DNA from 2 places in the Aneurinibacillus thermoaerophilus genome. Region 2 is predicted to be linked to the other one. Evidence: riboswitches for the same ligand, from Rfam matches in the RefSeq annotation. Region 2 holds a riboswitch; the other holds the start of a gene.

Region 1 (4,412 bases), 1.3 Mb from region 2:
GGCGCTAGATATTTCGGGCCGTATGCAAATGTCGGAGCCGCGCAGGAAACGAAGAAGCTGCTTGACCGGTTGTATCCGTTGCGCAAATGCAAGCATATTCCCAAAAGCGTATGCCTGTATTACCATATGGGCCAGTGCCTCGCTCCCTGTGAATATGAAGTAGACCCACAACAATATGAGGAAATGAGCGAACAAATTGCCCGCTTTTTGAACGGCAATTATAGGGAAGTTAAGCAGAAGCTGACAGAGCAAATGGAAGAAGCAGCAGAAAAGCTTGAATTCGAGCGTGCTAAGGAACTGCGCGATCAGATCCAGTACATTGAAGCGATTATGGAGAAGCAAAAAGTTACGTTTAGCGATAACGTGGATCGGGACGCTTGGGGTTACTACGCGGATAAAGGCTGGATGAGTGTACAGGTATTCCACATTCGTCAGGGGAAAATGATTGAGCGTAATGTGGCCTCATTTCCTTATTACGGGGAAGAATATGAAGATTTCATTTCTTATGTAGCGCAGTTTTATTTTCAGGAGCATATGCGCCCAAAAGAAGTATTGTTTCCAATAAGCAAAGGCACAGACGGATTAGAGGAGATGCTCGGCTCCAGGCTGCTTACACCGCAACGTGGCCCCAAGAAGCAATTAGTAGACATGGCGACGGAGAACGCCCGCATCGCCTTGGAGGAAAAATTTGCGCTCATGGCGCGCGATGAAGCAAGAACGGTGCAGGCGGTACAGAAACTTGGCGAATTGCTTGGCATCGGATATCCAAAACGTATTGAAGCGTTTGACAATTCGAACATTCAGGGTATCGATCCTGTTTCGGCGATGGTTGTGTTCACAGATGGCAAACCGGACAAGAAGGAATACCGTAAGTATAAAGTGAAAACCGTGGCTGGTCCAGACGATTATGCGACAATGAAAGAAGTGATCCGGCGTCGTTACACCCGCGTGCTAAAAGAAGGTCTGCCATTGCCTAATTTAGTCGTTATCGACGGAGGAAAGGGCCAGATTGCGGCTGCGGTCGATGTGCTGGAAAACGAACTGGGCCTTTATATTCCGGTGTGTGGCCTAGCAAAAGACGAAAGGCATCGCACCGCACAGCTTCTTGTAGGGGACCCACCGATTCCGGTCGACTTGAAGAGAGATAGCAACGAATTTTATTTGCTACAGCGCATTCAGGACGAAGTGCATCGGTTCGCAGTTACGTTCCATCGCAATACGCGCGGCAAAACGATGTTCCAATCTAGGCTTGACGAGATTCCGGGTGTGGGTGAGAAACGCAAAAAGTTGCTGCTGAAACATTTCGGTTCCATCAAGCGTATGCGTGAAGCAACGGTGGATGAATATCGCAACATTGGCATAGGTGATAAGCTTGCCCGTCAGATTTTGCAACATTTGCGTGAAGAGGAAACGACGGTTGCACCCGAGTGAAAAAGAAGAAAAAAGGTTGTTCTTCTGGACGACGTGTGTTACTATGTATGTAAATTAAATATTCAAACAATAACGCCTCACTTTAAAAGGTGAGGTAGAGGCGCGAAAACCATGAGTATCCTGCTGGAGGAACGAGAATCCAGTGAAGGCAGGGGAAAGGGGAATTCGCCGAAATGGCAGGTTGGATCTCGCCGCCTGCTGTTGGGCCTGCATTGAATAAGTGCAGGACTGTCACCGGATGATCATCCCGGATGTTCGGTGGAGCACTATCTCGCAGGGGGAAAAGGGAGTGAGCGTTAGCTGTTATTTATGCGAGACACAGACAACAGCTAAGGCACGTGCCTTTCTGTTGTCTTTTTTATTTTTCAAGCGGCGTGGTCACGCCTGAACTTCTCAGCGTGCGAGATAAACAGAGAAAGAATGCTTATAGGAGGACGCGAGAGATGAGTCTTATAGTACAGAAATACGGCGGCACATCCGTCGGCACGATTGAGCGTATTCAGGCGGTGGCCCGCCGCATTTTAGCGACTTGCCGAGCCGGGCATCAGGTTGTCGTTGTTGTCTCGGCGATGGGAAAGTCAACGGATATGCTGGTGGACATGGCAAAACAAGTTATAGATCATCCGAGTCCCCGTGAGATGGATATGCTGCTTACGACAGGGGAGCAAGTATCGACTGCTCTGGTGACGATGGCATTGCATGCTCAGGGCTGGGATGCGGTATCCATGACTGGATGGCAGGCTGGTATTTCCACAGAAGAAGTGCATACAAAGGCGCGGATTACTGAAATCGATCCAGCGCCTATTCAGCAGGCGCTTGGGCAGGGTAAAGTCGTTATCGTTGCCGGGTTTCAGGGCATTTCTGAGAGCGGACAGATCACCACGCTCGGACGCGGTGGTTCGGATACGACAGCGGTAGCGCTTGCAGCTGTGCTGAAAGCGGATAGGTGCGAAATTTACACGGATGTTGACGGAGTGTATACCGCAGACCCGCGCATTGTGTCTTCCGCTCGTAAATTGGCCCGCATTTCTTATGATGAAATGTTGGAGTTGGCAACGCTTGGTGCGGGGGTGCTTCATCCGAGGGCGGTGGAATGTGCAAAGCAGCATCAAGTGTGCCTTACTGTACGTTCAAGCTTTAGTGAAGAGGAAGGAACCATTATCGAGGAGGAAGCAGATATGGAACAAGGGCTTGTCATTAGCGGAGTTGCTTACGATAAAAATGTAGCTAAAATAACTGTAGTCGATATGCCGGCAAAGGTAGATACGCTGTCAAACTTGTTTGCAGTACTGGCAGCTGAACATGTTAATGTTGATATCATTGTCCAAAGTTCGTATGAAGCGGAGACCACAAATGTCTCGTTTTCCGTAAGCGGAGATGAAGTTAAGAAAACGTTAGATGTATTGCATAAGCAACGGGATACGTTGCAGTTCGGTTATGTGGTGGCAGAAAAGGAACTGGCTAAAGTATCGATTGTAGGCGCTGGCATGATTACGAATCCAGGGGTAGCAGCGAGAATGTTTACATGCCTTGCTGAAGCCGGAGTAGAGGTTAAAATGGTTTCGACTTCTGAAATTAAGGTCTCATGCGTAGTACCGCTCGAAGACATGGAAAAAGCAGTGTGCAATCTGCATACTGTGTTTGGCTTGGATACGAAGGAAAAAGCTGTTGTTTATTAAGTGTTTGCTGGTGGCTGGTCAGTGAATCAGCAAGTGAATGTTGTGCAGCAATCGCTGCAATAAGAAAAGCTCGCGGGCGCACCCGCGAGCTTTTTACACGTTTAGGCGACAATTTTTTCGTTGTTTAGCGAATTTGGAAGCAGTCCTGCGAGCGCAAGGCGCCGGCGAACTTGAATACCGATGTAAGAAGCAAGGATGATTTTGATTAAGTCAGGCAGAATGAATGTTATGTCTATCCCGATTGCTTTATCCCATGTCATGCTGCCCACTAATTTAAGTTGTATAACGCCTGCAACGTGGATAATGGCAAGGCCTACTATATTTACAATGAACGCTTTCATGAAAGTTAGCTTTCCACGGTCTATCATTGTCCCCATAACAAAGGCGGAAACGATATAGCCGATGAGATACCCGCCGGTTGGTCCGACTAGAACGGGAAGACCTGCGTTAAATTTAGCGAAAACCGGTACGCCGATGGCTCCAACCAAAATATAAAGCAGAATAGCTAATGTACCGTACCGTCGCCCCAGAATCACCACAGTCAACGCGACGGCGAAATTTTGCATTGTAAACGGCACCGGCGGCAAGAAGGTAATTGAAATTTGGGCGCATACGGCGATAATTGCGCAAAATAAAGCCGAAAGAATCATCATTTTTAAACTTGTTTTTCCCATCTGTGCTCTCCTTAAATATGAGATAATTTGTTAACATTTTTTATAAATAAGTTTACAAATTTGATTAAGATGTTGTCAATATTGACATTAGTCAGTAAAAATCTTAGTATTGAACTAACCTAACCTAAAATTAAAGATGGAATCATACGAAAGTGCTCTTATCAAGAGAGGTGGAGGGACTGGCCCGATGAAACCCGGCAACCCCGCATATGCTTGCGGACAAGGTGCTAATTCCAGCAGAGCGGTATGCGCTCTGAAAGATAAGGGGAGGTAATATGCGACACAAGCGCCTCTTCCTTATTGGAAGTGGCGTTTTTTATATGATAGACAAATGCGACGCTTGAAAAAACAGAGGAAGAGAAGAAAGGAGTGAAGGCGCATGCAGCAAAAGATGGTGATTGACGAGATTACGCTGGAGTGTGGAGAAACGTTAAAACAGGTGGAAATCGCGTATGAAGCGTGCGGAATATTAAATAAGGATAAAACGAATGCTATTCTTGTATGCCACGCGCTGACCGGAGATGCGCGCGCCGTTGGAGACGAGAAAACACCGGGATGGTGGGAAGGCTTAATCGGCCCTGGGCGCTATATCGATACGAATCAATATTTCGTCGTCACCTCTAACGTG
Region 2 (4,412 bases):
CGATATGTACCCGTGCTCTTGCCCTTTCCCGTCTTCCACGCGAGGCAAACGCCAGGAATGCGGCGGACACATCCCCTACCTCTTCTTCAATCGGATGGTATTCATCCCGCGCTCCGTCAAGCGCGGCCATCATCTGTTTTAAGGCGCGCACCTGTCCTTCCGCTATCGTCCGCAGCGTCCGCGCTGCCGTGAGCTTTTCGGTAAGCTTCCTGCGCGCTGCCGTCAGCGCGTCCGCTTTTTTCTGTCGGTTTTTCTTTAAATTAGCCAGCGCTGCTTCCATTTTCTCCTTTGCCATTTCAGAATACAGCCTGCGAATCGCGTCTGCGACAACAGAAGTATAGCGCATGACAGACTCGCGGTTAAACAGCGCGCCCCTATTTAGCAAACCGGTTAACCATTCTTTCGTAATCGGCACTTTCATTTCGTAAATGGAGCGACGCAGCTTTTCGTCTTCCACCCCGTATACTTCCAGATGTTCAAGCATCATTTTTTTAAGGTGAATATCAATATATGTCGCCGCATTCTCACATACCTCTTTGTGAAAGCGCGCAAGCCGCCGCTCCCGCTCGATCCTAGTCCGGCGACCCGAAAACAAGTGACCGACACGAAAACTCACTTGCGTTGATTCAACGAACGCACGCGCCAGTTCGCGCGTATGATATGGCATCAAATTCGCGTTGTTAAGCAAACGCTCAAGTTGGGCCAAAAATTCCTGTTCAAACCGCTCGGTTTCCTCGGAAAGCGCCGCTTCACGCTCTTTTGCTTCTCTCAACTCACGGGCGATGCGTTCTTCATCTTCCATCCGATATGTGCCAAGTTTCGCATGACATGCGTCAATCTCCGGCCGCCGCGTCGCTTCGCGCCACATTAAATGATCGCGCATCAGCAAACAAGCTGCTGTAAGCACGGTTTCCACGATCCGACGCCGCTTCTTGACGATCGCATCCGCCAATCGATGCTTTACAAGCGGCAAATCATTGTACGGATGATCCGGCTCACGCACTGTCGTAAAAAAAAGCGGAAAAGCGTCCGTTTCCTGCCCTGTAAACACGTCCTCAACTTTGCTCCGAAATTCGGCAAACCGCACTTCGAACGCCACGTGTTTATCGATCTGGTTGACCAAGAGCCAGGTTGGTTTCATTTGCTCTCGCAGCGTTTCGATAAACTCCTTGTTCACCCGAGATTGGACATGGTTGTAATCCATGATATACAGTACAAGGTCAGCCGTATGCAACTGCGATTCCGCCGCCACCCGGTGCGCATCCTCTGTCGAATCAATACCTGGCGTATCGAGAATTGTCACCCCCGGCGGAAGCTGGTCATTTGGGTAACTGATTTCCACCCGGTCTACCCGATCACCATCCGTACAATATGCCTGAATTTCTTGCATATCATACGGGTAGGTAACATTCACTTCCCCCTGTTCTTTAAACGTCACTGTCACGCGCGCAGGCCCTGTCTTGACTTTCACCACATTAGCGCTTGTCGGAATTGGATTTGTTGGCAATAAATCATGTCCTATCAACTCATTAATCATCGTCGATTTGCCAGCCGAAAAATGACCGCAAAATGCGATGACAAACTCGGATGCTTCCGCTTTGTCGAGCAAATCCCGGCATCGCTCCGCACGCTTTTTGTCCCCCGCAAGCTCAAACTGGTATAGCAATTCCCGCAAACGTCCCGCAACTTGAACAAGCGAAATATTCTGATTTTCAACCCATTTTCGAATGGCTGATTGCGCGAAAGTATCTGGAGGTATAAACATATAATCCCCATATTCTTGAATAATTTTTTAAAAAAACAAAAACCCTAGTGCCAAAAGGTATAAATTCTGCTATGCTGTGGCATGGCTAGAACAAAACTCATGTTCAAAACGAAAGAGGTTTAACAATGATGATGCAAATTCTTTGTATCTTCTTCATGTTCAGTATCATTATCGGCTTTTCGTATGTGGCGTACAAAGACGAACAAAAGCGCAAAATGGTCTATGTGACGGATGAAATGCTGAAAAAACCACTCACCGATCAGGCAGTCAGGCATTATATCGCGTTCTTGAAGACAGCTCCAGAGCGCAATAACGCGTCCTACTGGCATTCGCTATGCCGGGCATACGAGCAGATCATGAAAGCGAAGACGATTGACCCGCGCCTGAAAAAAGAACTGAAAAAAACGTTGAGAAAACAAGTGATCGTATAATCGTATAAAAGCAGGACACATGGCTCCTTTTTTGTTTTTATTGTATCATACAATAAAACAAAAAAGGCAGGAGGAGTGAAAAAGAGAAGCGGATGCACCTTGCGCGAAGCAGGTAGTATCCATTCTCGTCCTGCTTACTTTTGTCTTCGAAAGAAACACATTCGATGATAAGTATTTCCATTAACATGTATCAATTCTGTATGATATAAGCCCCTTCCAATCATCTCTATCAAAATTTATTTTACAAACGGTTATTACACCCTACCGGATGTACGCATCTTCGGGTCAATAATTCATTCCAAATTTTCAAGTATTGATTTATCATTCAACTTCTACTATACTTATTTTTGTTTATGTAAATTCATAGAAAAAATCCTCATCATCATATAGATGAGGTAGAGGTCGCGGTTTTTATAAGTACGGCGGGAGAGACGCGGAGAACGTCTATGAATTCGTCGGAAAGGAAAAATCGCCGAAGTCTGTGTGCGTTCTCCGTGCGCGCGGGCTGGGGCTGTCACCGAACAGGGGCAGAACTGTCACGTTTGCTTTCTGAACGAACGTGATGCGCTATCTTCATGGAAGGTATGATGCGGATTTTACGTAATGCCGCCGGAGATTTCCTTCCGGCGGCATTTTTTATTTCGCACTCCTTCCTTTAGTTTAGCATCATACCACAACAGTAAAAGGAGTGTTTTTGCGATGCAAATAACAACGGAGAATTCCTCACAGCCACGCGAGCAAGCGTCTGCAGGACAGTTGCGACGCGGACTTAAAGCCCGCCATCTTACCATGATTTCTCTCGGTGGTTCGATCGGTACCGGTCTGTTTCTCGCAAGCGGAAGCGCGATTCATGACGCCGGTCCGGGCGGCGCGCTCACCGCATACATCGCGATTGGCATCATGGTATATTTTCTTATGACAAGCCTTGGCGAGCTGGCTACATTTATGCCAATATCCGGTTCGTTCAGCACCTACGCGTCCCGGTTTGTCGATCCGGCGCTTGGGTTCGCGCTAGGCTGGAACTATTGGTATAACTGGGCGATTACGATCGCGGCAGAACTCTCTGCGGGAACGTTGCTCATGAAATTCTGGTTTCCGGATAGCCCGTCCTTGCTCTGGAGTGCTTTATTTCTTCTTCTGATGTTCGGCTTAAACTATTTATCAGTAAAAGGATACGGGGAATCGGAATATTGGTTCGCGCTGATTAAAGTAACGACCGTCATTATTTTTATCGTTATTGGTCTGCTCATGATTATTGGTATTATGGGCGGTGAAGCGATAGGATTTAAAAACTTTACCGTAGATGACGCACCATTCCACGGCGGCTTTATGGCTATGCTTGGCATTTTCATGGCCGCGGGCTTTTCGTTCCAGGGAACGGAACTGCTTGGCGTTGCGGCCGGCGAAAGCGATAATCCGAGAGAAAATGTGCCAAAAGCAATTCGGCAAGTGTTTTGGCGCATCTTGCTGTTTTATGTGTTGGCGATTCTGGTTATTGGTCTGCTTATTCCGTACAACAACGAAAACCTGGTTCATGATGGCATCGAAGACATTGCCATGAGTCCATTTACGATCGTGTTTGAAAAAGCAGGGCTTGCCTTCGCGGCATCGGTCATGAACGCCGTGATTTTGACGGCTGTACTATCCGCTGGCAACTCCGGCATGTACGCTTCCACACGCATTCTGTGGGCACTCGCCAAAGAAGGGAAAGCCCCAAAATTGTTCGCAAAAGTGAACCGACGCGGCGTTCCGGTATACTCCCTGCTTTTAACATCATTCGTAGGTGCAGCCGCATTCCTTGCTTCTGTATTTGGAGATGGCGTCGTGTATACGTGGCTTTTAAACGCATCCGGCATGTCAGGCTTCATTGCCTGGATCGGGATCGCCATAAGCCATTACCGCTTCCGCAAAGCTTATCTCGCGCAAGGGTACGATGTAAACAAGCTACCTTATAGAGCGAAATGGTTCCCGTTCGGTCCAATTTTTGCTTTCGTCCTCTGTCTTATTGTCATCCTCGGCCAAAATTACTCAGCGTTTACGGGAGAAACCATTGACTGGAATGGCGTGCTCGTCTCTTACATTGGACTACCGCTATTCATCGTGCTGTGGCTCAGCTATAAATTCGCCAAAAACACAAAAGTCATTCCTCTCAAGGAATGCCAAATATACGGCGATGAAACGCTCCCGTCCTCCCGCCAAATGTAAGTAACTACCCC

The links. Region 2 has a riboswitch for lysine ahead of K3F53_RS08470 (amino acid permease). Riboswitches for the same ligand answer to the same signal wherever they lie in the genome.
Region 1: it holds a riboswitch for lysine, as region 2 does, so the genes downstream of both, K3F53_RS15115 (aspartate kinase) here and K3F53_RS08470 (amino acid permease) in region 2, are expected to answer to the same signal.

What each region holds. Positions count from the first base shown of each region.
Region 1 is NZ_CP080764.1:2,925,372-2,929,783, reverse strand. It holds gene uvrC (excinuclease ABC subunit UvrC) at 1-1,431, shown strand, start outside; lysine riboswitch at 1,519-1,708, shown strand; gene K3F53_RS15115 (aspartate kinase) at 1,875-3,110, shown strand; gene K3F53_RS15110 (biotin transporter BioY) at 3,212-3,784, opposite strand; SAM riboswitch class I at 3,940-4,051, shown strand; gene metX (homoserine O-acetyltransferase MetX) at 4,164-4,412, shown strand, end outside.
Region 2 is NZ_CP080764.1:1,618,285-1,622,696, reverse strand. It holds gene K3F53_RS08480 (dynamin family protein) at 1-1,765, opposite strand, end outside; gene K3F53_RS08475 (hypothetical protein) at 1,891-2,196, shown strand; lysine riboswitch at 2,585-2,774, shown strand; gene K3F53_RS08470 (amino acid permease) at 2,896-4,401, shown strand.